DNA from 2 places in the Pseudomonas sp. FG86 genome. Region 2 is predicted to be linked to the other one. Evidence: predicted binding sites of a transcription regulator. Region 2 holds the regulator's gene; the other holds the start of a gene.

Region 1 (14,513 bases), on a different contig from region 2:
TCCAGCAGTACTGCGGCCTACACGGGTGTTCCAAGTTTCATACACATTTTACTCACAGCGTTATCCACAGGTCTTGCGTTGCTAAGCCTCCAAAAACGCATTATCTTGTACCTCGGCGCCAAAAAAACCCTACATGTAGGGTTTTTAGCGAAAAGACCCAACACAAATCAGACGAGAAACTCAAGCCCTTTCTTGCTCCTGTTTGGTCTGACCCCTGGATTATTTGAAAGCCCAAACCGCTCAAGCGGATGGCAACCGTTTTCAAGCTCCAACAGCGCAAAACGGTACGGGTGTTGCAGTGCTTGAACCTGGCAACTGTCACCCACCAGGAATACGGCGAAGGGCCTTTGAGCCCCGAACCGAAGACTTCGGCATGGAAGCGGCGCAAACAGCTCCCTTCCTCCTGTCCCGAAGTTGTTATGCCAGGCCCAGGCCTGCTGTAAGTGCTTCAGGACGGAACGGTGGGCACCGTGATGGTGCCCAAATAAATATAGAAATGTGGAGACAACCCCCCATGCAAACCGACACAACTCGCGAGAACCCGCAGGGCTCCGTGCCGCAGGCCGCTGATTCGAATATGGATCTGTCCGCCACTGCACCTGGCCAACTGCGCGTGATCAAGCGTAACGGCACTGTCGTTCCTTACACCGATGACAAAATCACCGTCGCCATCACCAAAGCGTTTCTTGCAGTTGAAGGCGGCACCGCTGCTGCCTCGTCGCGCATCCATGACACCGTTGCCCGCCTGACCGAACAAGTCACCGCGACCTTCAAGCGTCGCATGCCGTCGGGCGGCACCATCCACATCGAAGAAATCCAGGACCAGGTCGAACTGGCCCTGATGCGTGCCGGCGAGCAGAAAGTAGCCCGCGACTACGTGATCTACCGTGACTCGCGCGCCAAGGAACGTGCCGTGCGCGCCCCTGCCGCCGACGCCGCCGTACAGGCGCACCCGTCGATCCGCATCACCCTGGCCGACGGTACCTTTGCACCGCTGGACCTGGGCCGCCTGAACACCATCGTCACCGAAGCCTGCGAAGGCCTGGAAGAAGTCGACGGTGAGCTGATCCAGCGCGAAACCCTGAAGAACCTGTACGACGGCGTGGCCCTGACCGACGTCAACACCGCCCTGGTGATGACCGCCCGTACCCTGGTTGAACGCGAGCCAAACTACTCGTTCGTGACCGCGCGCCTGCTGATGGACACCCTGCGTGCCGAAGGCCTGGGCTTCCTCGGCGTGGCCGAGAGCGCCACCCACCACGAGATGGCCGACCTGTACGCCAAGGCCCTGCCGGCCTACATCGCCAAGGGTATCGAATACGAATTGCTGAACCCGGTCCTGGCCACCTTCGACCTGGAAAAACTCGGCAAGGCGATCAACCACGAACGCGACCAGCAGTTTACCTACCTGGGCCTGCAGACCCTGTACGACCGTTACTTCATCCACAAGGACGGTATCCGCTTCGAATTGCCACAAGTGTTCTTCATGCGCGTGGCCATGGGCCTGGCGATCGAAGAAAAGCATAAAGAAGACCGTGCGATCGAGTTCTACAACCTGCTGTCGTCCTTCGACTACATGTCGTCGACCCCGACCCTGTTCAACGCCGGCACCCTGCGTCCACAGCTGTCGAGCTGCTACCTGACCACCGTGCCGGATGACCTGTCGGGCATCTACCATGCGATCCACGACAACGCCATGCTGTCCAAATTCGCTGGCGGCCTGGGCAACGACTGGACGCCAGTGCGTGCACTGGGTTCGTACATCAAGGGCACCAACGGCAAGTCCCAGGGCGTAGTACCGTTCCTGAAAGTGGTGAACGACACCGCCGTCGCCGTGAACCAGGGTGGCAAGCGCAAAGGCGCTGTGTGTGCCTACCTGGAAACCTGGCACATGGACATTGAAGAGTTCATCGAGCTGCGCAAGAACACGGGCGATGACCGTCGTCGTACCCACGACATGAACACCGCCAACTGGATCCCTGACCTGTTCATGAAGCGTGTCTTCGATGACGGCAAATGGACCCTGTTCTCGCCCTCCGAAGTGCCGGACCTGCACGACCTGACCGGCAAGGCCTTCGAAGAACGCTACGAGTACTACGAAGCCCTCACCGAGTACCCAGGCAAGGTCAAGCTGTTCAAGACCATCCAGGCCAAGGACCTGTGGCGCAAAATGCTGTCCATGCTGTTCGAAACCGGCCACCCATGGCTGACCTTCAAGGACCCATGCAACCTGCGCAGCCCGCAGCAGCACGTGGGCGTGGTCCACAGCTCGAACCTGTGCACCGAGATCACCTTGAACACCAACAAGGACGAGATCGCCGTTTGCAACCTGGGCTCGATCAACCTGCCGAACCACATCGTCAACGGCAAGCTGGACACCGCCAAGCTGGAGCGCACCGTCAACACCGCCGTACGCATGCTCGATAACGTTATCGACATCAACTACTACTCGGTGCCACAGGCGCAGAACTCCAACTTCAAGCACCGTCCAGTCGGCCTGGGCATCATGGGCTTCCAGGACGCGCTGTACCTGCAGCACATTCCTTACGGTTCGGATGCAGCGGTCGAGTTCGCCGATAAGTCCATGGAAGCGGTCAGCTACTACGCGATCCAGGCTTCCTGCGACCTGGCCGACGAGCGCGGCGCCTACGAGACGTTCCAGGGTTCGCTGTGGTCCAAGGGCATCCTGCCGCTGGATTCGCAACAGATCCTGATCGAGCAACGCGGCCAGAAGTACATCGACGTTGACCTGAACGAATCCCTGGACTGGGCGCCGGTACGTGCCCGTGTGCAGAAAGGTATTCGTAACTCCAACATCATGGCCATCGCACCGACCGCGACCATCGCCAACATTACTGGCGTATCGCAGTCGATCGAACCGACCTACCAGAACCTGTATGTGAAATCGAACCTGTCGGGCGAATTCACCGTGATCAACCCGTACCTGGTTCGCGACCTGAAAGCCCGTGGCCTGTGGGACTCGGTGATGATCAACGACCTGAAGTACTACGACGGTTCCGTGCAGCAGATCGAGCGCATCCCGCAAGAACTCAAAGAGCTCTATGCGACGGCCTTCGAAGTGGACACCAAGTGGATCGTTGACGCCGCCAGCCGTCGTCAGAAGTGGATCGACCAGGCTCAGTCGCTGAACCTGTACATCGCCGGCGCATCGGGCAAGAAGCTGGACGTGACCTACCGCATGGCGTGGTACCGTGGCCTGAAAACCACTTACTACCTCCGTGCCCTGGCCGCGACCAGCACCGAGAAGTCGACCATCAACACCGGTAAGCTGAACGCGGTTTCCAGCGGCGGCAACCATGGTGATGATTCGGTGCTCGCAGCGCCAGCCGGCCCGGCGCCAGTGCCAAAGGCTTGTGCGATCGACGAGCCGGATTGCGAAGCTTGTCAATAAGCTGAGCGAGTAACTGAAAGCCCGTTAACCCTTGAAGGGTTAACGGGCTTTTTAGTGCGACGACAGCGCTTACTTCTGCTTACCTGCCGCTCTATGTAAAGGCGTAAGCCTGCCCTGGATCCTCCCTTTGAGGGCGTCCACCTCGCCCACCCCATAACTCTATTTGCCCTCCAATCACAGCCATTGAATGGCCACCGTAATTCACAACGCCCAACGCGCCACCGGCAAGCTCATTACTCGTAGTCTGCCTGTACAGACCTTTCAGCCCCAAGCGCTTGAGCCCTTCATCAGCGTGCTCACCGTCGTTCAAGCTTATCGCCGCATCCAAAAAACTTCTCTTGGCATTATGATCGTTTTCTCCCCATCCCCCGGGATTCCCCTCCAGATGAGCCCGCTTGGCGCTGGCCGCATACATAAAGTTGGCATTGGTCATCATTTCGGGGTCATCCCCCCTGAACCGAGCCTGTTGTGCCGCCTGCGTCAATTCATTCTTGCTCAGATGGAGCTGGAACCCATCCCGCATCTCCACGTCCCAGCCATCGCCTGCCGCTTGGACGTCCTTGAAAACATCAGTGGGTTTCTGGCCAAACTTCATCATTGCGGCCTTTATTCCTGAAACCGTGACGCAGTTTCCGTCTGGCCCCTGTGTGAAACCAGACCAGATATTGCCGGCCTCTCTGCCCATTCCGGGTTTTTCCCCGGGGTTGCTCTTGTCAGGCTTATAGTCAGTGTAACGAGCCCCCTCGGTAAACGGCTTGTTACTCATGGACTCTACGGAGCCAAAATCTCTCGGATTAACTCCGCCACCACCACCACCACCACCACCACCACCACCACCACCTGGAGATGGCGATGGCGGCCCCGGAGACGGCTCATCCGGAAACAAATCCGGAAACAGTCTCTTCAACCACGCGAGCCAATCTTCATAGGCGTCTTTTTTCAGCTCGTCGATGATCCGCTTGAATTTTTCCTCTCCGAGTTCCTCTCGTAGTTCATTCAGCTTGTCACGCAGATCCTGGACGGTCTGGTTCTTGGAGGTCTTCTCGGCATCCTCGAGCTCTTTAAGAAGCTGACTGACCGCTTCCTTATCCTTATTGTTGGCACCTACGTTGTCCGTCTTGTCATCTGAACGACTTACGCCCTCCAGATACTGCCCTGCCCTGCCACTGTCATAACCTATACCTGCGGGCCATTGGCCGGCCCGCGACGAACTCCACATACCCGCTCTCCCCTTGACTGGTGAGCCCATCGGACTCTGACCTGATCAGTGGCGAGGCGGGTATGGAGCGTTCCTCACGCGCGTTTTTCACCTCGTTATTCTCGTCACGGCATGTTTTCCTGCGCCCACAAAAAAACCCCTCTTACGAGGGGTTTCTTGTGGAGCATTACCGTATCAGGTCATCTGGATGATGGTCTGCATGATGGTGCTCTGGGTGGAGATGGTCTTGGCGTTCGCCTGGTAGTTGCTCTGGGCCTTGATCAGGTCCACCAGCTCGTTGGTCAGGTTGACGTTGGAGTTCTCCAGGGAGTTGGCCACGATCGAACCCAGCGTACCGGATTGCGGTGCGTCGTAACCCGGCTGGCCCGAGGCGAACGTCTCTCTCCAGGCGGTGCCGCCGGATGGCTGCAGGCCCTGCTCGTTGTTGAAGCTGGCCAGAGAGATCTGGCCGATGGCCTTGCTCTGCTGGTTACTGAAGGTGGCGAACAGCACACCGCTGCCGTCGATCTTCAAGCCGGTGATCTGGCCAGTGGCATAACCGTCGGTGACCGGCGGGTTACGGTAGCTGGCCGAGTTGTACTGGGTGATGTTGGCCATGTTGACGGCAATACCGCCAGCGTTGGCCGCTGCACCGTTAGGCGTCCAGACACCATTGACCAGGCCGCCCGGCTTCCAGTTGGAAATAGTCAGGGTGGTATTGGACACGGTGGCTGGCGGGGTGACGATCCCGGTGAGCTTGCCGGCGGTGTCAAACGACAACGTCGAGGCTACGGGCGCCGTGGAACCGGTGCCGCTGATCGGGGTGCCGTCAGGGTTACGCCCGTCAATCAGGGTGTAGGAGTTCCAGGTGTTGGAACCGGTTTTCACCAGGTACTGCACCATAGGATGCGCATTGCCCTGCGTATCGTAGAGCGTGGTGGAGTATTGAGTGTTGAAGCTGTCCGTCTTGGTCGGATCAAAGGGGTGCAAAGTCTGATCGATCGGCAGCTCGGACGAGTTCAGGTTACTGGTGGAGTCCACCTTGCTCGAAGCCTTCGGCGGCAGGTTCGACAGGTTCAATTGCAGGTCGGTCAGGCCGCCCTTGATGATCTTGCCGTCAGCATCCGCCGCATAGCCCTGCAGGCGCGAGGTACCGGTGTTGTTGGTGATGTAGCCGTCCTTGTCCGCACGGAAGGCGCCGCTGCGGGTGTACTCCAGCGAGCCGTCGGTACCCTTCTGCACGAAGAAGCCGCCGCCCTGGATCGCCATGTCCAGGATGCCGCCACTGTTGTTGACGTCGCCCTGGGTGAACTGCTGGGACACTGCCGCCAGGTTCACACCGTTGCCGATGCTGTTCTGGCCGGTACCCAGTTTGGAGGCCGCGTAGATATCCGCGAATTCAGCACGGGACGATTTGAAGCCAGTGGTCGCGACGTTGGCGATGTTGTTGCCGGTCACGTCCAGTTGTTTGTTGGCCGCATAGAGGCCGCTAAGGCCGATGTTAAAAGACATGTTTCTCTCCCTCTGCCGTATTTAGCCGGCTCTATGTACCGATAGTCTGAATTTGCGACAGCTTGATGCTGCCCATGCCGCCCGCCAGGTTCAGCAGCATTTCGCCGCCGGTCTGGCTCAGGGTCACGCTCGTTACCGTTGCCGGCAGCGACGTGGCCAGGGCAACCGCATCGCCCTTGTCGTTCTTGGTGGTGGCATTGAAGGTGTAGGTGCCGGCTGGGGCGACCGCGCCCTTGTCGTCCTTGCCATCCCAGATAAAGCTCTGGTTGCCGGCAGCCTGCTCGCCCATATCGATGGTGCGCACCACGGCACCGTCCTTGTCGGTGATCTTGATGGAGACGTTGCCCACCGCCGAAGTCACCGCTACCGAACCGGTCATGCTCTTGCTCGTGTCCACGCTGGACTGGCTGGTCTGGATGACCACCGAACGCCCTACCAGCGACGACGCTTGCAGTGCTTGCGACGAGCTGAAGTTGCTGGAGATCGCGTTGACCGAGTCGTTCAGGGTGTTGATGCCTTCCAGGCTGCTGAACTGAGCCAACTGGGCCACGAACGCGCCATTGTCCTGGGGCGACAGCGGGTTCTGGTTTTTCAGCTGGGTCACCAGCAACTGCAGGAACGCATCCTTACCCAGCGACTGGCTGCCTGTCGCCGCCTTGGTAGCGCTGTTAAGACTGCTGTTGTCCGTTGCGGTCTTGACCTTGGAATTGAAAAGGTCCTGGACTGCCGAGTTGTTTGACGTATCAACGATGGCCATTATTTGGCGCCCCTTATCACTGACCCAGGGTCAGGACCTTCTGCATCATGGTTTTGGCGGTGTTCATCATTTCCGCGTTGGTCTGGAACGAGCGGCTGGCGGAAATCATGTCGGCCATCTCCTCGACCACGTTGACGTTGGGGTAGTAGACATAACCCTTTTCGTTCGCGGCGGGATGGTTAGGCTCGTAACGTGCTTCGAGGTTGCTCTGGTCTTCGACCACGCCGAGCACCTGCACGCCCTGGCCGGCGGCGTCCTGGTTCTGGAACAGCGAATCGCTGCCGCCGCTCTGGCCGCCCTGGAACATGGTGGCAAATACCGGGTGGCGGGCGCGGTAGGTCTGGTCAATGCTCGAAGACACGGTCTCGGCGTTGGCGATGTTACTGGCGACGGTGTTGAGGCGCGTGGTTTGAGCGCTCATGCCACTACCGGCAATATTGAAAACACTGGACAGGGACATGGCTTACTCTCCACGCAGGGCTGACATCAGCCCTTTGAATTTGCTGTTGAGCAGGGTAAAGCTGGCCTGGAAGTTCACCGAGTTTTCGGCATAGGCCGATTGCTCCAGCTGGGCGTCGACGGTGTTCTGGTCGATGGATGGCTGCATCGGCGTGCGATACAGCAGCGACTCGTCACCACTGCTCAGGCCTTGCGCTTCAATATGACGGCTGTTGGTCATGTTCAAGGCGAAGGTACCGTTCTTGGTCTTGTCCTGCTGTGCTGCGAGCACGGCGGAGAAGTCCAGGTCCCGAGCCTTGTAGTTCGGGGTATCGGCGTTGGCAATGTTGTTGGCCAGGACTTCAGCGCGCTGGGCGCGGAAGCCCAGGGCTTGTTCATGGATACCGAGCGCTTTATCGAAGCTGATGCTCATGGCGGAAACCTTTAGGCTGACCTGCTGTGCGTTAACAGGGTTATAGCAAGGTGCATGCCAATCTTGTGAAAGCACGGATATCAAGGGGTTGCGGGGAGCTTGCCGACGGCAATGCCAGAAAAGCGGCAACCGTTTTCCGCGTGACGCCAGTAAAGCGGCAATGGGGAGTTGCCGCTTTCTTCAACTTTGCCGCAAAAAAAATGTAGGAGGGGGCTTGCCCCCGATAGCGGTGTATCAGTGATAGATACATCAACTGAACCACTGCTATCGGGGGCGAGCCCCCTCCCACATTCTTTATTACTTGGCCTGGTAGATGATCCCCGGGCTGCACTGCACCATCTGGAAATGATCGGGCAGGCCGTTCAACGCTTCGGATGCACCGAGAAACAGGTAACCGCCGCGCTTGAGGGTGCCGTGGATGCGCAGCAAGATGTCTTTCTTCACTTCGGCAGAGAAGTAGATCAGCACGTTGCGGCAGAACACTATGTCGAACTTGCCCAGGCTGGCGTAGCTGTCGAGCAGGTTGAACGAGCGAAACTCCACTCGGTTCTTGATCGGCGCCTTGACCGCCCAGCGCCCCGCCCCTTTCGGGTCGAAGTAACGTTGCAGGCGCTCCTGGGACAGGCCACGCCCCAGGGCCAGGCTGTCGTACTCGCCGGTCTTGCAGTTGGTGAGCATGGTGCCGGATAAATCCGTCGCCACAATTTGCGCACCGGCCTTCAACTGGCCCATGTTGGTCCGCTCGAATTCATCGATGGTCATCGAAATCGAGTACGGTTCCTGCCCCGAAGAACAGGCTGCCGACCAGATGCGCAAGCGCTGGCCCGGGCTGGCCTTGATAGCCTCCGGCAACACTTTGCTCTTGAGCACCTCGAAGGGGTATGTATCGCGAAACCACAGGGTTTCGTTGGTGGTCATGGCATCGACCACCATTTCCTTGAGCCCACTGCGCGGCTGGCTCTGGATCCGCTGGACCAACTCACCCAGGGACTTGATGCCCTGCTGTTCCATCAGCTTGTTGAGACGGCTGGATACCAGGTATTGCTTGTTTTCACCAAGCAATATGCCACAGGCTTTTTCCAGGAAGACCCGGAACTGTTCGAAATCCAAATTACCCGTAGACAAAGATACCGCCTCTTAAATCGTGTGACCGCCAGGGAAAAAGCCCCTAGCCGTGATCTGCTGCCTTGATCCGGTCGACTACCCGGGATGCCAGGTCATCAGGGCGGAATTTGGCCAGAAAGTCGTCGGCACCGACCTTCTTGACCATCGCCTGATTGAATACGCCCGACAACGAAGTATGCAGGATGATATGCAATTTTTGCATGCGTGGATCGTTACGTATCTCAGCCGTGAGGGTGTAGCCGTCCATTTCCGGCATCTCGATGTCGGAGATCATCATCAAGAATTCTTCTTCAGGCTTCTTGCCTTCATCGACCAGCTTGCGCAGGTAATCCAACGCCTGGCGACCATCATTGAGCGCCACCACGTCCACGCCGACGGTTTGCAGGCAACGGGTCACCTGCTTACGCGCCACCGAAGAATCGTCCACCGTCAGTACGCGCAAGGAAATCGCCTTGTGCGCGGTATCGGCGTCCACCACACCGACCGAAATCGATTCAGAGGTGGGCGCCACTTCGGCGAGGATTTTCTCCACGTCGATAATTTCTACAAGCTGGTTGTCCACCCGCGTCACTGCCGTGAGGTAGTGATCGCGACCGGTGCCCTTGGGTGGCGGATGAATTTCTTCCCAGTTCATGTTGACGATGCGTTCCACCGAGCGCACCAGGAAACCCTGGGTCTTGGTGTTGTATTCGGTAATGATCACAAACGGGTTCTCGCGATCCTGCAGACCGGACGACCCTGTCGCCAAGGCCAGGTCAAGAATCGGGATGGTCGCGCCACGGATGTTGGCCACGCCACACACCACCGGACTGGACTTGGGCATGATCGTCAGCTTGGGGCACTGCAGCACTTCCCGCACTTTGAACACATTGATGCCGTATAGCTGCTTGCCGTCCAGACGAAACTGCAACAACTCCAGGCGATTCTGCCCTACCAGCTGTGTGCGCTGGTTTACTGAATCCATTACACCTGCCATGCCCAGACTCCTACGCTAAAACCTTCGGGGGTACGACGCGTACCCAATACTAAACGGCACGAGCTTTGCTATTTATTGGCTATGGACATTAAAACGACAGTTTCCCGACGCCTTCGCCTCCCACGCAGCCGCAGATTGCTCTGCGTCTCGATGGCGTTGCTTGCCTTGAGCCTGGGAACCACGGCCCGCGCAGATAACGTCACCTTGCCTGATCTACTTATCGGCGTCACTCAAGGCTTTCTTGAGTTCACTGTAGAAGATTATCTGGCGACCACCCAGACACCTGGGCGCTATGAAATCCAGGTCAACCAGCTAGACCCGCGCTTGCGCATGCCAATGTGCGACAAGGAATTGACAGCGTCCCTGGAAAGCCCCGCACAGCCTATCGGCCGTGTGACGGTGAAGGTTCGCTGCGAGGGCGCCGCGCCCTGGACCGTGTTTGTGCCAGCGCAGGTCAAGTTGTTCCGCGATGTCGTGGTGGTGGTAAGACCGTTGAAACGCACTGGCATCATCGGTTTCGAGGACGTGGCCTTGCGTGAACGCGACATCAGTTTGATCAACCAGGGCTATCTGACGTCGGTCGATCAGGCCATCGGGCAGAAACTTACCCGACCAATGGTCACCGATCAGGTCATTACCCTGGTCCATCTGGAGCAGGCCGAGGTGGTTCGCAAGGGTGACCAGGTGGTAATTTCCGCGAGCAGCGGCGGTTTGAATGTGAAAATGCCGGGTGAAGCGCTGTCCAACGGAGGCATGAGTGAGCAGATACGCGTCAAGAACCTCAACTCCAATCGTGTCATCAAGGCACGGGTGACAGCCCCCGGACAAGTCGAGGTTGCTTTATAGATCACTGGAATAGGACGCCAGCTTTTCCTACACTGTGTGCCAGATGTTGCGCGTGCAGGTTTATTGTCAATCGAGCCTAAAGTTTGTCCGGGTATGGCCGAAAACATGGCAAGCGTCCAAATACCCAGAGGTTTTTAATTATCATGGTCATCGATTTCAGTCGTTTGAATAACTCCCCGGCATTGCCAGGCACTACGCGCACCAGCGGCACCAAGGACAGCGTAGAAGCCAAGGCCCAGCCTCTGCCTGCCAAGACAGAACAGGCCAGCGCCAGCCAAAGCGGGGAATCCGTACACCTGAGCAATGAGGCTCAACAGTTGCAGAAGGTCACTGACTCGCTGCGCGACCAACCTGTGGTCAATAAAGCCCGCGTGGCCGAATTGAAACAGGCTATCGCCGATGGCAGCTATAAAGTCGACAGCAACCGTGTAGCCAGCAAGCTGCTTAACTTCGAAGCCGAGCGCTAGGCAAAGGCCTGCGCAGGGCTTTTGGACGCTTAAAACCAAGGCCAGCCATGCACCACGACGAAACCTTGCTTCAACTGATCATTGATGATCTGGCGCCGACGCAACAATTGCTCGAGCTGCTGAAAGAAGAGACCCTGGCCCTCTACGGCCGGGATATGCCTCTACTGGAAGATATCCTGGCGCGCAAACAGTCGCTGATTGTCCTGCTGGAACAGCATGGCAAGAAGCGCAGCCAGATTCTCACCAGCCTGGGCCTGCCGGCCGATCACGACGGCCTCGCCCAACTGGCCAGCCACTCCTCGGTCGGCGATCAACTGCTGGCCCAAAGCAAAGAACTCAACCAATTGCTCAGCCAGTGCCAGGAAGTCAACCTGCTCAACGGCCAGTCGATCCAGCTTCAGCAAGCTACGACCGCCAACCAGCTGCGTATACTCCACGGCGGTGAGCCACCGGCGCTGTACAACGCCCAAGGCTCTACCTCACGCTTGGTCAAACCAAGCACCCGCAGCCAAGCCTGACGCCCGTTTTCGGCACAGCCTATCCAAGGCCCGCCACATACTGGCAAAATGCCGGTTCTTGCGTGTAGTCGTATTTTGTCTGGAGATGGAAGAACCGTGTTCAACGCCCTTAATGCGGAAGATGCTCCGCAGCCACCCAAGGTGCTCACCACGCCTCTGGAAATCGCCGGCACCTTGCGAATGCTGCAAGAAAGCCATGATCCGCTGATCATCACCTTCCACGAACGCAGCCAGCGCTTCCAGAGCTACCTGGTCGATGTCGATCGGGACAGCAAGACCCTGGCCCTGGACGAAATGATCCCGCGTGATGGCGAACGCCACCTTGAGAATGGCGAACCCTTCCGCATCGAAGGCTTTCACGACGGCGTACGCGTCGCCTGGGAAAGCAATGGCACCCTGACCATCAGCGAAAAAGATGGCCATCGCATCTACACCGGCGCCATGCCGGGCGAGGTGGTCTACCACCAGCGCCGCAATGCCTTCCGCGCGGCACTGAAGCTGGCCCAACTGGTCAATATCGAGCTGGGCGGCGAGAAACTCAAGGCCCCGGTCAGCGGCAAGCTGCTGGATATTTCCGCCACCGGCTGCAAATTGCGCTTCGAAGGCGATATCTCCGAACGCCTGCAGTTGGGCCAGGTCTACGATCGCTTTATCGCTGCCCTGCCGTTCGGCAGCATGACCACCTCCGTCGAACTGCGTTACCTGCATTTCGAAGAGAAGATCAACACCACCTTCGCAGGCGTGCGCTTCCACAACATGAGCGGCCTGGTACAGCGCCAGGTCGAACGATTTGTGTATCAACTGCAACGCGAAGCGCGACGCTTCGACAAGGACGACGACTTCTAAGTGTGAAGATCGCGACAAAAAAACGGGCAGACCCTTTCAGGATCTGCCCGTTTTTGCTTTCAGGGGCGCGCCCTGCTCAGGTCATGGGGGTGCTCATCCGGACCTATAGGTTCTGGCGGTCCTTCGAAAGGCGGCTCATCCGTCGGTGGTACCGAGTCGACTTCAGGCTCAGGCTCAGCAGCAGCTGTCTGCATCTGCTCTTGCACCACTTGCTCATCGACCCGCGGGTCAAGTGCAGCCACCAGCGGCGAACTGGACATGCTGTCAGGCATGGCCACGTGCTGCAGGGGCGCATCATCGACCTGATGCAGGTTGGTCACGGCTTTAGGACGGATACGCCACACCAGGATCAGCGCACACAGGCTGAAAAACGCGTACAGCATCTGACTGCCAAATAGTTTCATCACCACGCCAGCCAGCAACGGCCCGATACTGGCGCCGACCCCGTAGGTCACCAGCAACATGGCTGTCAGCGATACCCGCCGATCACCTTCAACGTGATCGTTGGAAAACGCCACCGCCAGCGGGTACAGACAGAACTGCACCAACGAACACAGGAACCCGGCCACGAACAGCACCTCCAACGGCACCTTGCTCAGGATGGCCAACGGTAATGCCGCAACCGCCAGGCACAGGGCGAAGCAGCGAATCAACAACGCACGATCATAGCGATCCGACAGCCAGCCCAACGGCCACTGCACCACCAAACCGGCAAAAATGCAGCTACCCATGAACAGACCCACCTGCTCGGTAGTCAGCCCCTGCTGGGACGCATACAGCGGCGCCAAGCCGTAGAACGAGCCAACGATCAGCCCCGCCCCCAGCACCGTACTCAACGACTGCGGTACCCGCTTGATAAAGAAGCGCGGCTCCATCGGCGCCGGATGCAGCGGCGCCGGGTGAATACGCCGGGTCATGGCCACGGGTACCAGGCACAGGGCAAAGCACAGCGCCACCAGCATCAATAGCTCAAGGCCCAGCTGGGGATGCATCACCAGGATCAGTTGGCCCAGCACCAGGCCCAGGTAGGACGCGATCATATAGCCACTGAACACCACGCCACGCTGCCGGGCGTCCGCCTGCTCGTTAAGCCAGCTTTCGATAACCATGTACTGGCACATCATCCCCAAGCCCACGATGACCCGCAGCACGATCCAGGCCGGCAGCCAGTCGATCAGGCCATGGCCCAGCACGGCTGCACCGACAATGCCCGCACAGGTGGCGTAGGCACGAATATGCCCCACCCGGCCAATCAGGCGATGCCCGATCTTGCCGCCCAGCACCAGGCCGAAATAGTTGGCCGCCATCAAGGCACCCACCCATAGGCTGTCGACATGGTCAGCCGCCAGGCGCAACGCGAGGTAAGTACTGAGCAGGCCGGAGCCGATCAGCATCATCAAGGAGGCGAAATAAAGGGCTCGAAAAGATTTCCAGATCTGGCGCATCGGCGTTCCGAGCGGCTCCTTGCAGTGAGGGTCAGGGCTACCGGCATGATAGTCCTGGGTTGTTGGGTCCGGACAGGCGCTACGCGCTGTTTCCGAGGATTATTTTGTTTAAATTGATTGGCAACAGCTCTGACGTTGCCGGGGGGCGTGCGAGGTACACCGTTAGCAAAAATACACGACGCACCTGCTGTGAACCTCGATCAGCGGCAAGGTTCGACCTGAGTTTGAAAAGACTCTACGCGCACAAAAAAGCCCCGCCAGCGTTCACTGTGCGGGGCTTTGAATCTGGTGTCCCAGGGCCGGTTCGAACGGCCAACCTTCCCCTTAGGAGGGGGATGCTCTATCCAATTGAGCTACTGGGACAAATGACAGCCGTCGCAGCGATGGGCGCTGCGACGGACGGCGTGCATGTTAACGGCCAAGGTCGGATTTGTCATGTCGTCCGTGGGCTTTTTGAGTGTAGGCGCATGCCTGCCAGAAAGAGCAGGGTTTCGCCTCGTAAAACCAGGGCTGCCGAAGCCATCGTGCAAAATGCACTAC
Region 2 (14,513 bases):
AGGTCGACCACTTCAGGCTCGCGAGCGGCGTTTTGCAGCACACTGCGACCGTTGGCCAGGGCAGCGGCCATCATGATGTTCTCGGTACCGGTCACACTGACGGTATCAAAGAAGAAGTTGGCGCCACGCAGGCCGCCTTCCGGCGCCTTGGCCTTGATGTAGCCACCCTCGACGTCGATGGTTGCGCCCATGGCTTCAAGGCCACGGATGTGCAGGTCCACCGGACGCGAGCCAATGGCGCAACCGCCAGGCAATGCGACTTCGGCTTCGCCGAAACGGGCAACCATCGGGCCCAGCACCAGGATCGACGCACGCATGGTTTTCACCAGTTCGTACGGGGCGATCAGGGTCTTGATGGTGCGCGGGTCGATTTCGACGGACAGCTTCTCGTCGATTACCGGCTCAATACCCATGCGACCAAACAGCTCGATCATGGTGGTGATGTCGTGCAGGTGCGGCAGGTTGGCTACGGTTACGGGGCCATCGCACAGCAGGGTCGCGGCCAGGATCGGCAAGGCAGAGTTTTTCGCACCGGAAATGCGAATCTCGCCATCAAGGCGGGCACCGCCGGTAATAATCAATTTATCCATAAGAATCTCGACGCCTTGGGGGCTCAGGTGCGCTCGGCCCAGGCCGCGCGGCTGAAAAATTTCATAGTGACCGCGTGGATGCTGCCATCGGTGATCCACGGGTTCAAATGGGCATAGATCTGCTGCTGACGCTTGACCGGGCTGAGTGCCGCCAGTTCATCGCTAATCACGTTCAGCTGGAAGTTGCAGCCTTCGCCTTCAACTTCTACTTTCGTTTCCGGCAGCTTTCCTTCAAGGAAGCTCTTAACTTCTAGGGCCTGCATGCTCAACCTCTATCGGCGCCCAGTGCGCACGGGTCGCACATCATACAAAAAAGCCCCGCGCCTGCGAACCCCGCATAGCAGGACTCTGACGGGGGGCTTCTTTATTAAGGATGCGCCAACAGTTCGGTCAGACCGGAAACTTCGGCAATTTCACGCATGTCGTCGGGCAGCGCACGGATACTGACCGTTTTTTTCGCCGCCTCGGCATCACGTATAAAGCACAGCAGCAGCGATAAACCGACGCTGCTGGACTTGGTTACCGCCGAGCAGTCCAGCACCAGCGCAGGCGCGGTGCTCGCGTTGATCAGCGCCTGGCCCTGCTTGCGCAGGTCAGGCCCGGAGCGATAATCCAGCACGCCGCTGAGGAACAGCTCGCCGGCTTCGCCGATACGAACAGCCGACTCGGTCATTGCGCGGGTTTCCCGGCTGCTTTATCGGTTTCTTCCTTGGCCTTGGCCACTTCACCGGCCCAACCATTGATGGTCTTGTCCAGGTCGTTGCCATTGCGCTGCATCGCGTCAGCGAACTGGTCGCGGAACAGCTTGCCAATGTTGATACCGTTGATGATCACGTTGCGCAGTTTCCACTCACCGTTAACCTTCTCCAGCGTGTACTGCACAGGGTAGATCGCACCGTTGCTGCCTTTGACGGTCATGCCAACGCTGGTGCGGTCACCCGACTCATCCTTGGCCGGATCGACAGTGATCCCCTGGTTGTTGTACTCCAGCAGGGCGTTGCCATAGAACTGGAACAGACCCTTCTTGAAGTTTTCCTGGAACGTCTGCATCTGCGCAGGTGTGGCCTTGCGCGAGTACTTGACCGTCATGATGCTGCGCGAAATGCCTTCGGCATCGACGACAGGGCCGACAATGGTATTGAGCGCGTCGTAGAACTTACTCGGGTCTTGCTTGTACTGCTCTTTATTGGCAGTCAGGTCAGCCAGCATTTTGCTGGTGGTGTCCTGCACCAGTTCGTGCGCAGAACCTGCCGCGTTAGCCATCAGCGGCAGCGCCGCAAGCAGTACCAGCAGGCCACGTCGCAAGGTAGAGATCATGAACAGGTTCCTCATTTGGCGTCTTTATTGACCGTATTGAGCAGGAATTTACCGATCAGGTCCTCAAGTACCAGCGACGACTGCGTGTCGTGGATGGTCGAGCCATCCTTGAGCAGGGCTGTTTCCCCGCCCACGCTGATACCGATGTACTTCTCGCCCAGCAGACCCGCAGTGAGGATAGATGCAGTGGAGTCAGTCGGCAGATTATCGACCTTCTTGTCCAGTTGCATGGTCACTCGCCCGGTGAAGCTGTCGCGGTCCAGATCGATTGCCGTGACCTTGCCGATAGTCACACCGGCCATGGTCACCTTAGCTCTGACAGTCAAACCGGCGATATTGTCGAAGTACGCGTAAAGTTTATAAGTATCGGCGGTAGGGCTGGCCGAAAGGCCACTGACTCGCAGGGCGAGCAACAGTAAAGCCAGGATGCCAGCCAGCAAGAAAAGGCCGACACCGATTTCCACAGTGCGGTTTTGCATCAGAAATCTCCAAACATCAAGGCGGTCAAAATGAAGTCAAGGCCCAGTACCGCCAGCGAGGCGTACACAACGGTCTTGGTGGTGGCACGACTGATCCCTTCTGAAGTGGGCTCACAGTCATAGCCTTGGAATACGGCGATCCAGGTCACGACAAAGGCGAAGACGATGCTCTTTATGATGCCGTTGAGCACGTCGCCGCTGAAGGTCACGCTGTTTTGCATATTGGCCCAGTAGGAGCCTTCGTAGACCCCCAGCCAATCCACCGCCACCCACGAACCGCCCCAGATACCCACCACACTGAAAATCATCGCCAGCAGCGGCAGGGAAATGAAGCCGGCCCACAGGCGCGGGGCAACAATGTACTTGAGCGGGTCCACGCCGATCATTTCCAGGCTGGACAACTGCTCGGTGGACTTCATGTTGCCGATTTCAGCGGTCAGCGCGGAACCGGCGCGCCCGGCGAACAGCAAGGCAGTCACCACCGGCCCCAGCTCGCGCAGCAGCGTCAGGGCGACCATCTGCCCGACCGCCTGCTCCGAGCCGTAGCTGGATAGGATGTTGAAGCCCTGCAACGCAAGCACCATGCCGATAAAGACCCCGGAGACCACGATGATCACCAGGGACATCACGCCGACGGAGTGCAGTTGCTTGATCAGCAAGCCAAAGCCGCCGCCGATGCCACCGCGGCCCAGCAAGGCGTGGAACAGGAAAATGGTCGAACGCCCCAGCACTTCGATGATGTCGATGCCGGAGCGCCCGAAAAGGCGAACCCTTTCGATAAGTGATGTCTTGCGCATCAGCGCTTCCCCAGAAGATCTGCGCGGTAGTCCGCTGCCGGAAAATGAAAAGGCACCGGGCCATCAGGATCGCCGGTCATGAATTGGCGGATACGCGGGTTGTCAGCGTTCATCAGCTCTTCAGGCGTGCCCTGCCCCAGCACCTGACCATCGCCGACGACATACAGGTAGTCGGCAATGCTCGCGGTTTCTGCAAGGTCGTGGGACACCACGATACTGGTGATCCCCAGCGCATCGTTGAGCAGGCGGATCAGGCGTACCAGCACGCCCATGGCGATCGGGTCCTGGCCAACGAAGGGCTCGTCGTACATGAGGATCTGCGGGTCAAGGGCGATGGCGCGCGCCAGGGCGACACGACGTTTCATGCCACCGGACAACTCGTCAGGCATCAGGTCGATGGCACCGCGGAGGCCCACGGCCTGCAGTTTCAGCAACACGATGTCACGAATCATTTCATCGGACAGCTGGGTATGCACTCGCAGCGGAAACGCCACGTTCTCGAAAACATCCAGGTCAGTGAACAGCGCACCACTCTGGAACAGCACACCCATGTGCTTGCGTGCGTCAAACAGCTCGCTACGCGACAGCGTCGGCAGGTTCTGGCCATTGACCCACACTTCGCCGGCATTGGGGCGCAGTTGCATGCCCATCAGCCGCAACAGGGTGGTCTTGCCGCAACCGGAAGGCCCCATGATGCCCGTGACCTTGCCACGGGGAATGCGAATATCGACGTTATTGAAGATGCTGCGCGTCCCGCGCTTGAAGGTAAGGCCCTTCAGCTCGACCGCGTAGGCGTTATCGGCACTCATCTAAACTCCTTGGGATGCAGCTTCTCACTCAGACACCGTATTGGCGACAAACGTTTGCACGATTGCGCGATATAGATAGACGTATGGGCTGGGTGAACCGAACTGGCGGCGAACTATATCACTGCTGGTACAACGCGCCCAAGGCCGGAAAAGCGCTTGTTCAGATTGGGGACAGGGAAAAAACGTTGCTGGCTATGTTACTGAGAGGGAATCTCATGCCACCCGCAGAATAAAGCCTGACGAACTTGCGTGAGGGAATTGCTCATTACCGTTATAATCGCCGACTTTTCGTCAGGCTATACGATTTCAGACATGAGCCAATCCAGCGATCTTATCCAATCCGCACAACGCACCATTCGCCTTGAGCTTGAAGCCGTAGAAGGCTTACTGGCCCATATCGATGCAGATTTCGTACGCGCCTGCGAGATGATTCTGGCCAGCAAGGGCCGCGTTGTCGTGGTAGGCATGGGCAAGTCCGGCCACGTCGGCAACAAGATCGCCGCGACACTGGCGAGCACCGGAACCACCGCTTTCTTCGTGCATCCGGCCGAAGCCAGCCATGGTGACATGGGCATGATCACCAAGGATGACATCATCCTGGCACTGTCCAATTCCGGCACCACCAACGAAATCGTGACCCTGCTGCCGCTGATCAAGCGCCTGGGCATCAAGATGATCAGCATCACCGGCAACCCGGAATCGACGCTGGCCAAGGCAGCCGAAGTGAACCTGAACGTTCACGTGACCCACGAGGCATGCCCCCTGAACCTGGCCCCCACGTCTTCCACCACCGCCGCCCTGGTCATGGGCGATGCGCTGGCCGTGGCGTTACTGGAAGCCCGTGGCTTTACCGCTGAAGATTTCGCGTTTTCCCACCCAGGGGGTGCCTTGGGCCGTCGCCTGCTGCTGAAAGTGGAAAACGTCATGCACTCCGGCGATGAGCTACCCCATGTCCAACGGGGCACGCTGCTCAAGGATGCGCTGATGGAAATGACCCGCAAAGGCCTGGGCATGACCGTGATCCTCGAAGCCGACGGGCGCCTGGCCGGAGTGTTCACCGACGGCGACTTGCGCCGCACGCTGGACCGCACCATCGACATCCACACCGCCACCATCGACGCGGTGATGACCCCCCATGGCAAGACCGCACGCCCCGAGATGCTTGCAGCCGAAGCGCTGAAGATCATGGAAGACCACAAGATCGGCGCGCTGGTGGTCGTCAATAACGATGACCGCCCGATTGGCGCCCTGAACATGCACGACTTGCTGCGTGCAGGAGTGATGTAAATGACCAGCGACCTATTGCAACGCGGCAAGCACATCAAGCTGGCGATTTTCGACGTTGACGGCGTGCTGACCGATGGCCGCCTGAACTTCCTCGAAGACGGCAGCGAATTCAAGACGTTCAACACCCTCGATGGCCAGGGCATCAAGATGTTGATGGCAGCGGGAGTGCAAACTGCCATTATTAGCGGCCGAAAAACGCCGGTTGTGGAACGCCGCGCACAAAACCTGGGGATTCCTCACCTGTATCAGGGCCGTGAGGATAAACTGGTGGTACTGGACGAGCTTCTTGGCCAACTCCACCTAAGCTATGAGCAGGTCGCCTATCTGGGCGACGACCTGCCCGACTTGCCGGTGATCCGCCGCGTGGGCCTGGGCATGGCCGTCGCCAATGCGGCGGCGTTTGTTCGCGAGCATGCCCACGGCATCACCACGGCCCGTGGCGGCGAAGGCGCCGCCCGTGAGTTCTGCGAGTTGATCCTGCGGGCCCAAGGCCGCCTCGAAGCGGCCCATGCCGCCTACCTATAGAGCGTTTTATGCTGAGTAAAAAGATTCGCAACTTCCTGCTATTCGCAGGCATCGCCGCGCTGTTCCTGGCGGTGGGCTACTGGAATATCAGCCCGGAGCGCTTTCTCGACCAGCCTGTTGCGCAGGTTGATGAAGGGGCTATCGACTATTACGCAACCAATGCCTATAGCGTGCAGTTCCTGCCCGATGGCAAGGTGCAATATGAAATGACGTCGGACAAGGTCGAGCACCTGAAGGCCTCCGAGGTCACCCTGCTGACCAATCCGGACATGAACCTGTACCGCGGCACCGAGTTCCCATGGCACGTCACCAGCAAGCGCGGCGAGGTCAACCCGGACGGGACCCAGGTGGAACTGATCGATTCAGTGCGCGTCGCACGTACTGACGCACAGAACCGCGACACCATTATTACCACCACACGCATGACCGTATTCCCACAGAAGCAATATGCGCAGACCGAGCAAGACGTTAGAATCGATGGCGCTGGCGGTGTATCGACTGGCAAGGGAATGAAAGCGTATTTGAAAGAAAGCAGGATACACCTGCTATCGAACGTAAGAGGACAGTATGAGGCTCGTTAAAACCCTCCCTATTTTGCTCGGTCTGGGCGCAGCACTGGGAAGCGTGAGCGCCTGGGCTCTGCCGAACGATAGCCAGCAACCGATCCACATCTCAGCTGACGATGCGCAACTGGATGACAAGCAAGGCGTCGCCACTTATACAGGCGGCGTGATCATTACCCAGGGCTCGATGAAAATCACCGGTAACACGGTGACACTGACTCGCACCCCCGCTGGCGACATCGACGTCGTGACTTCGGTGGGCAACCTGGCCTACTTCGAACAGAAGCAGGCCGCTACCGATACCGCCCCGATGAAGGGCTACGGCAAGACCATCCAGTATCACGCCCAGCAAAACCGCATCGTCCTGATCGACCAGGCCAAGGTGCTCAGCCCCGATGGCAACTCCACCGAAGGCGAGAAGATCACCTATGACACCGTGAAGCAGGTCGCCAATGCCGGCCGGGCCAACGGCAGCAAGGTCACTGCGCCACGCCCACGTATCGACATGGTTATCCAGCCGAAGAAGAAGGCCGAGTAATGGCAACCCTGAAAGCCCAGCATCTGGCCAAGGCCTATAAAAGCCGTCAGGTCGTGCGCGACGTCAGCCTGTCGATCGACAGCGGCCAGATCGTCGGCCTGCTCGGCCCCAACGGCGCCGGCAAGACCACCTGCTTCTATATGATCGTCGGCCTGGTGCAGGCGGACCAAGGTCGCGTACTGATCGATGACCTGGACGTCAGCCACCAGCCGATGCATGGCCGTGCACGCGCAGGTATTGGGTATCTTCCCCAGGAAGCGTCGATCTTCCGCAAACTCTCGGTGGCCGACAACATCATGGCCATCCTCGAGACCCGCAAGGAACTCGACCGCGACGGCCGCCGCAAAGAGCTGGAAAGCCTGCTGCAGGAATTCCACATCAACCACATTCGCGACAATCTCGGCATGAGCCTGTCCGGTGGTGAGCGTCGTCGCGTTGAAATTGCCCGCGCCCTGGCGACCGCGCCGAAATTCATCCTGCTGGACGAACCGTTTGCCGGCGTGGACCCCATCTCGGTGGGTGACATCAAGCAGATCATCCATCACCTCAAGGCCAAGGGCATCGGTGTACTGATCACCGACCACAACGTCCGTGAGACCCTGGATATCTGCGAAACAGCTTACATCGTCAACGATGGCCAGCTGATTGCCGAAGGTGACTCCGCCACTATCCTGGCCAACGAACTGGTCAAGGAAGTGTACCTGGGCCACGAGTTCCGCCTGTAAGCAGCCTGGCGTCACGGCCGTTGGCCACGGTGCGCGGGAGTCAATAAAAACCTCCGGATTTTTATTGTTACCGCGCTCTAGGCAAAGCCCCCGATATCAGGCATATAATTTGCTTATGTTTGGCGCTCACGCGCCCTGTCGTGGATGGCGCATTGCGCCGGCGAATAAGGTGTTAAGCCCCTGCCATGAAACCATCGCTAGTCCTGAGAATGGGCCAGCAGCTGACGATGACACCGCAGCTGCAACAGGCCATCCGCCTGCTCCAATTGTCGACCCTGGACCTGCAACAGGAAATCCAGGAGGCCCTGGAGTCCAATCCGATGCTCGAACGCCAGGAAGAAGGCGACGACTTCGACAATGCAGACCCGCTGGCCGACAACATCGAGCAAAAACCCAACCCCGATGTGCAGGAACCCTCCTACCAGGAAACCGCCCCGACGGTGGATAACCTCGAGGAAGGCGACTGGAACGAACGCATACCCAACGAGCTGCCCGTGGACACCGCCTGGGAAGACGTCTACCAGACCAGCGCCAGCAGCCTGCCCAGCAACGATGATGACGAGTGGGACTTCACCACCCGCACGTCCGCCGGCGAGAGCCTGCAGAGCCACCTGTTGTGGCAATTGAACCTCGCGCCGATGTCCGACACCGATCGCCTGATCGCCGTGACCCTGATCGACTGCATCAACAACCAGGGTTACCTGGACGAAACGCTCGACGAGATTCTTGAAGCCTTCGATCCGGAACTGGATATCGAACTGGACGAGATCGAAGCCGTCCTGCACCGCATCCAGCAATTCGAGCCCGCCGGCATTGGCGCGCGCACCCTCAGCGAGTGCCTGCTGCTGCAACTGCGTCAACTGCCTGCCAAGACGCCTTGGCTTGCCGAAGCCCAACGCCTGGTCACGGACTACATCGACCTGCTGGGCAGCCGCGACTACAGCCAGTTGATGCGCCGTATGAAGCTCAAGGAAGACGACCTGCGCCAGGTGATCGAGCTGGTACAGAGCCTCAACCCTCGCCCGGGCTCGCAGATCGAGTCCAGCGAAGCCGAATACGTCGTCCCCGACGTGATCGTACGCAAGGACAACGAGCGCTGGCTGGTGGAACTGAACCAGGAGTCGGTACCGCGCCTGCGGGTCAATCCGCAATATGCCGGTTTTGTGCGTCGCGCCGACACCAGCGCCGACAACACCTTCATGCGCAACCAGTTGCAGGAAGCGCGCTGGTTCATCAAGAGCCTGCAAAGCCGCAACGAAACCCTGATGAAAGTCGCCACCCAGATCGTCGAGCACCAGCGTGGCTTCCTGGAATACGGCGACGAAGCGATGAAGCCTCTGGTGCTGCATGACATCGCCGAAGCGGTTGGCATGCATGAGTCAACGATTTCCCGGGTGACCACGCAAAAATTCATGCATACCCCACGGGGCATATATGAGCTGAAATACTTTTTCTCCAGCCATGTCAGCACCTCCGAAGGCGGCGAATGCTCGTCCACGGCGATCCGCGCGATCATCAAAAAACTGGTTGCGGCGGAAAATCAGAAAAAGCCGTTGAGTGACAGCAAGATCGCTGGTTTACTGGAGGCACAAGGCATTCAGGTCGCCCGTCGAACCGTCGCCAAGTACCGCGAGTCCCTTGGGATCGCGCCTTCCAGCGAGCGTAAGCGTTTGATGTGACGGGCGGGCCACAGCGTTCCAGTGGCGGGTATTCCTACCCGCCGCTTTATGCACTGGCAACGAAGGAGAAGCTGTATGCAAGTCAACATCAGTGGACACCAACTGGAAGTGACCGAACCGCTGCGCGCCTATATCGGCGAAAAACTCAAAAGAATTGAGGGGCATTTCGACAAGATCACCAACGTGCAAGTCATTATGACTGTCGAAAAGCTGAAGCAGAAAATTGAAGCCACCTTGCGTATACCCGGCGGAGAAGTCGTCGCCAATGCCGAGCATACTGATATGTATGCCGCCATTGACGACCTGACCGACAAACTGGATCGCCAAATCAAAAAGCATAAGGAAAAGCAGTTGAGCCTCCTTCAGGGCACCGGCCGCTAACACTCCCCACCCATGATCCGACTTGAAACCATCCTGACCCCCGGCCGTTCCCTCGTGAACGCGCCGGGCGGCAGCAAGAAGAAAGCCCTCGAACAAATTGCCAACCTGATCAGCCGAGAAGTGCCTGATCTGGAGATGCAAGATGTCTTTGAGGCTCTGATTGCCCGTGAAAAACTCGGTTCCACCGGTTTTGGCAACGGCATCGCCATTCCTCACTGCCGCCTCAAAGGCTGCGACACACCTGTCAGCGCCCTGCTGCACTTGGACGCGCCTATCGATTTCGACGCGATCGACGGTGCCCCGGTAGACCTGCTGTTTGTTCTGCTGGTCCCACAGGCCGCCACCGATGCGCACCTGGAACTGCTTCGGCAGATCGCAAGCATGCTCGACCGCAAGGACGTACGCGACAAACTGCGCAGTGCCAGCAGCAACGAGGCACTGTACCAAGTTGTCCTGGATGAGCAAAACGGGCAGTAATCATGCGTTTGATCATCGTCAGCGGCCGCTCTGGCTCGGGTAAAAGTACCGCCCTCAACGTTCTTGAGGACAACGGTTTCTATTGCATCGACAACCTGCCCGCCGGGCTGCTGCCGGAGTTGGCGGAACGCGCCCTGATCCACACCGAATTGGCGCAGCCCCTGGTCGCCGTTTCGATTGATGCCCGCAACCTGCCCAGCCACCTTACGCGCTTCCCGGAATTGCTCGAAGAGGTGCGCGCCAAGCACATTCATTGCGATGTGCTGTATCTGGACGCCGACGAAGAAACCCTGCTCAAGCGCTTCTCCGAGACCCGTCGACGCCACCCTCTCAGCAGCCCCCATCGTTCCCTGGCCGAAGCCATCGAGGACGAAACCAAGTTGCTGGGGCCGATCATTGACCTCGCCGACCTCAAGATCAACACCACCAGCCTCAACCTGTACCAGTTGCGCGATGCCATCAAGCTACGCCTGCTGAACCAGCCGGAGCCGGGCACGGCATTTCTGGTCGAGTCCTTTGGCTTCAAGCGTGGCATGCCGGTGGATGCCGACCTGGTCTTCGATGTGCGCTGCTTGCCCAACCCCTACTGGAAACCAGAGCTGCGTGACCAGTCGGGGCTGGATCAGCCAGTGGCCGATTACCTGGCCGCGCAACCGGATGTGGAGGAGATGTTCCAGGACATCTCCAGCTACCTGCTCAAATGGTTGCCGCGCTTTGCCGCGAGCAACCGAGCCTATGTCACCATTGCCATCGGCTGCACCGGCGGCCACCATCGCTCCGTCTACCTGACCGAACGCCTGGGCCAGGTGCTGCAAAAAACCCTCAAGAATGTCCAGGTCCGCCACCGCGACCTCAGCTGAAAGGAACACCTGCGCGATGCCCGCTCTGGAAATTGAAATCATCAACAAGCTGGGCCTGCATGCCCGAGCCTCTGCCAAGTTTGTCGGCGTTGCCGGGCAGTTCCCTTGCCAGATCCGCGCCGGGCGCACACTGGAGAGCATGGTCGATGGCAAAAGCATCATGGCGATGATGATGTTGGCAGCCGGCAAGGGCACCAAGATTCATTTGAGCACCGAGGGCGAGCAAGAGCAGGAAGCAATGGACGCCCTGGTGAAGCTGATCAACAACTTCTTTGATGAGGGTGAGTAAAACCATCCGCTGAGGCGGGCGTGAAGCCAGGGGCTTCACCCCAAGGCGGTATCCATCACCATCATCAAGCAAAAACCGCTACATAGCCCTAGGCTGGCAAGCTTTTCGTGACCATTACGCCGCGATTCGGGGATCACTTCATGAGTCACCACCAGCAGCATCGCCCCGGCAGCCAACGCCAGGCCAAGCGGCAACAGCACCTCGGCCAGGGTCACCAGCCAGGCGCAAAGCACGGCGAACACTGGCTCTACCAAGCCTGACGCCGCACCGATCAGGAAGGCCTTGACCCGCGACATCCCCGCCCCGGCCAATACCAACGCAATCACCAACCCTTCCGGCACATCCTGCAAGGCAATGCCCATGGCCAGGCTGTCGGCATCCGGCATGCCGCCGCCGGCTGAAACGCCAACGGCCATGCCTTCGGGGATGTTGTGGGCGATGATGGCAAACACAAACAGCCAGATGCGCGGTGGAATCACCGGTTTATCCGGCGTGCCCACCAACATCTCCGGGCTGGCGCCGGAGACTTTGCGGTCCACCAGATACAAACCGAATGCCCCCAGCATGATGCCGAAGCTGATCAGCCCACCTGCCCCCCAGGGCGAAAGGCCAAGGGCTTCGGCAGCAGCAATACCAGGTACGACCAGCGAAAAGGCAGTCGCCGCCAGCATCACGCCGGCACCGAAGCCCAACAAGGTATCGCTCAACGCCACCGGCATCCGACGAATCACCAATACCGGAACCGCCCCCAGCGCCGTGCCAAGCGCGCAAATCGCCCCGCCTTGCAAGGCGCGCAGGATGCGCGGCTCCAGATCCAGCCAGGCCAGCCCGTGGGCCACCAGCAATGCAGTACCTGCCAATAGCAGCAGCGAGCCAAACGCATAACGAAACATTCGCACGCTACTGATCGCCAGTGTTTCAGTGCCCATAGTCGGCCTTAGATCTTGTTATCGAGGTGACTGTCAGGCCAGCGCGGCCTGATAGCGTGCAGCAACTTCCGGCCAGTTAATGACACTGTAGAAGGCATTGATGTATTCAGGCCGACGGTTCTGGTACCGCAGGTAATAAGCATGCTCCCAGACGTCCAGGCCGAGGATCGGCGTATTGCCATTCATTAGTGGGCTGTCCTGGTTGCCGCTGCTTTCCACTATCAGAGTCTTTCGCGGGGTGACGCTCAGCCAGGCCCAGCCGCTGCCGAAACGGGTCAAGGCGGCTTTGGTGAAGGCTTCCTTGAAACTGTCGAAACCACCGAGTTGCTCTTCAATGGCTTTTCCCAGCGCGCCATCGGGCTTGCCACCACCTTTAGGCGACATCACCGCCCAGAACAGTGAGTGGTTGGCGTGGCCGCCGCCTTGGTTGATTACGGCCACACGCAGTTTTTCCGGCAGTTGCTGCACGCTGGACACCAGTTTCTCCACCGGCCAGCCCGCAAATTCGGTGCCCTCGACCGCAGCATTGAGGTTATTGATGTAGGTCTGGTGGTGCTTGGTGTAGTGAATCTCCATGGTTTGCGCATCGATATGCGGTTCCAGGGCATCGTAGGCATAGGGCAAGGCAGGCAAGGTGTAGCTCATATCAATGTGCTCCGTATTGAGACGTGGTCGGCTGCACGGCAGTACCGCCCAGTAAGCGATGGGTGCGCGGGTACTCACCGTGATCACTGATAAAATTCAACAATTCGACATAAGTCTTGCTGCTCTGGCGCAAGGCCGCTTCGCGCAGTTGCGGGCTCAAACGCACGTCCTGCATGGCCTGCAGCAAGCGCTGGTGAATAGCACAGAGGTATTCGGCGCTTTCCTCGGGCTGATTCAGGCGCAGGTGCAAGTCCGCCAGGTTGTGATGGGAAATGACGCAAGCCGCTACTGCTTCGTCGGCGTTCGCCCAGCGCTCGAACAGCACTTGGGCCAGGGCCAGGGCTTGCAGATAGGCCTCGCGAGCGTCAACCAATTCGCCCTGCATAAAGCAGCGATTGGCCCGTTCGATCGTGCGTTTCCAGTGCTCCATGGTGAGCCTCCAAAGCAGGGTCGGTGATTACACGCCGCCGGCCGTGAGTTTTTCCGGATCCAACAGGACTTCCAGTTGGCTACGGGGCAAGTCGGTGTGCTCAAGGGCCACATCAATCACCGGAAGGCCTTGCTGATAGGCCTTCTTGGCGATTTCAGCAGCCTTTTGGTAACCAATGATCGGGTTGAGTGCAGTCACCAGGATCGGATTGCGCGACAGCGCTTCCTTGAGCTTGGCTTCGTTGACCTTGAAGCTGGCGATCGCCTTGTCCGCCAGCAGGCGGCTGGCGTTGGCCAGGAGCTCCAGGCTGCTGAGTAGATTCTGGGCAATGATCGGCAGCATCACGTTCAGCTCGAAGTTGCCGGATTGGCCGGCAACCGTGATGACGGTGTCATTGCCGATGACTTGCGCGGCAACCATCGCCGTGGCCTCCGGGATCACCGGGTTGACCTTGCCGGGCATGATTGAGGAACCAGGCTGCAAGCCTTCCAGTTCGATTTCGCCGAGGCCGGCCAGTGGGCCGGAGTTCATCCAGCGCAGGTCGTTGGCAATTTTCATCAACGATACGGCGGTGGCTTTCAATTGGCCGGAGACGGCAACCGCGGTGTCCTGAGAGCCGATCAGCGCAAACAGGTTCTTGCCAGGCGTGAACTGCACCTGGGTCAATTGGCTCAGTCGCTGGCTGAAACGTGCAGCAAACTCCGGGTGAGCGTTGATCCCGGTGCCCACTGCCGTCCCTCCCTGCGCCAGCGCCTGCAGACTTGGCAGCAGGTCCTGCAGGTGGCCGATATTGGCCTTGAGCTGCTGCGCCCAACCGTCAAGCACCTGACTCATGCGCACGGGCATGGCGTCCATCAGATGGGTGCGGCCAGTCTTGATGAACGGGTGCACTTGTGTGGCCTTCTGCTCGATGACCTGTACCAGGTGCAGCAGGCCCGGCAGGGTTTGCTCATGCAGCACCAACGCCGCGCTGACGTGAATGGTGGTGGGGATGATGTCGTTGCTGCTTTGGCCACAGTTCACATGATCGTTGGGGTTGACCACCTCGCCCAGCAGACGGCTGGCCAGGGTCGCAATGACTTCGTTGGCGTTCATGTTGGAGCTGGTGCCGGAACCGGTCTGGAAGATATCCACAGGGAAGTGCTGCATGAAGTCCCCTTCCAGCAAGCCTTGGGCGGCGTCGACAATGGCCT

What was found. Region 2 encodes sigma-54, which starts transcription at its own class of promoters, with help from an activator protein. Its sites were predicted from a motif close to ANTGGCATNNANNTTGCTNT; they were not measured.
Region 1: flgB (flagellar basal body rod protein FlgB) is a predicted target of sigma-54. The motif match lies at 7,793-7,812, and genes of this name have one in related genera.

What each region holds. Positions count from the first base shown of each region.
Region 1 is NZ_JBMDIS010000028.1:64,066-78,578, forward strand. It holds gene ACODSV_RS18975 (ribonucleoside-diphosphate reductase subunit alpha) at 515-3,412, shown strand; gene ACODSV_RS18980 (uL29 family ribosomal protein) at 3,504-4,631, opposite strand; gene flgE (flagellar hook protein FlgE) at 4,806-6,122, opposite strand; gene flgD (flagellar hook assembly protein FlgD) at 6,154-6,879, opposite strand; gene flgC (flagellar basal body rod protein FlgC) at 6,896-7,339, opposite strand; gene flgB (flagellar basal body rod protein FlgB) at 7,343-7,750, opposite strand; gene cheR (protein-glutamate O-methyltransferase CheR) at 8,048-8,875, opposite strand; gene ACODSV_RS19010 (chemotaxis protein CheV) at 8,919-9,851, opposite strand; gene flgA (flagellar basal body P-ring formation chaperone FlgA) at 9,933-10,697, shown strand; gene flgM (flagellar biosynthesis anti-sigma factor FlgM) at 10,841-11,164, shown strand; gene ACODSV_RS19025 (flagella synthesis protein FlgN) at 11,212-11,682, shown strand; gene ACODSV_RS19030 (flagellar brake protein) at 11,779-12,528, shown strand; gene ACODSV_RS19035 (MFS transporter) at 12,588-13,973, opposite strand; tRNA gene ACODSV_RS19040 (tRNA-Arg) at 14,260-14,336, opposite strand.
Region 2 is NZ_JBMDIS010000025.1:67,674-82,186, reverse strand. It holds gene murA (UDP-N-acetylglucosamine 1-carboxyvinyltransferase) at 1-590, opposite strand, end outside; gene ACODSV_RS17830 (BolA family protein) at 614-853, opposite strand; gene ACODSV_RS17825 (STAS domain-containing protein) at 958-1,263, opposite strand; gene ACODSV_RS17820 (MlaC/ttg2D family ABC transporter substrate-binding protein) at 1,260-1,907, opposite strand; gene mlaD (outer membrane lipid asymmetry maintenance protein MlaD) at 1,919-2,386, opposite strand; gene mlaE (lipid asymmetry maintenance ABC transporter permease subunit MlaE) at 2,386-3,183, opposite strand; gene ACODSV_RS17805 (ATP-binding cassette domain-containing protein) at 3,183-3,992, opposite strand; gene ACODSV_RS17800 (KpsF/GutQ family sugar-phosphate isomerase) at 4,305-5,279, shown strand; gene ACODSV_RS17795 (KdsC family phosphatase) at 5,280-5,804, shown strand; gene lptC (LPS export ABC transporter periplasmic protein LptC) at 5,813-6,385, shown strand; gene lptA (lipopolysaccharide transport periplasmic protein LptA) at 6,372-6,905, shown strand; gene lptB (LPS export ABC transporter ATP-binding protein) at 6,905-7,630, shown strand; gene ACODSV_RS17775 (RNA polymerase factor sigma-54) at 7,816-9,309, shown strand; gene hpf (ribosome hibernation-promoting factor, HPF/YfiA family) at 9,385-9,690, shown strand; gene ptsN (PTS IIA-like nitrogen regulatory protein PtsN) at 9,703-10,167, shown strand; gene rapZ (RNase adapter RapZ) at 10,170-11,027, shown strand; gene ACODSV_RS17755 (HPr family phosphocarrier protein) at 11,044-11,316, shown strand; gene ACODSV_RS17750 (ZIP family metal transporter) at 11,352-12,245, opposite strand; gene ACODSV_RS17745 (superoxide dismutase) at 12,279-12,890, opposite strand; gene ACODSV_RS17740 (DUF2753 family protein) at 12,892-13,320, opposite strand; gene ACODSV_RS17735 (class II fumarate hydratase) at 13,348-14,513, opposite strand, start outside.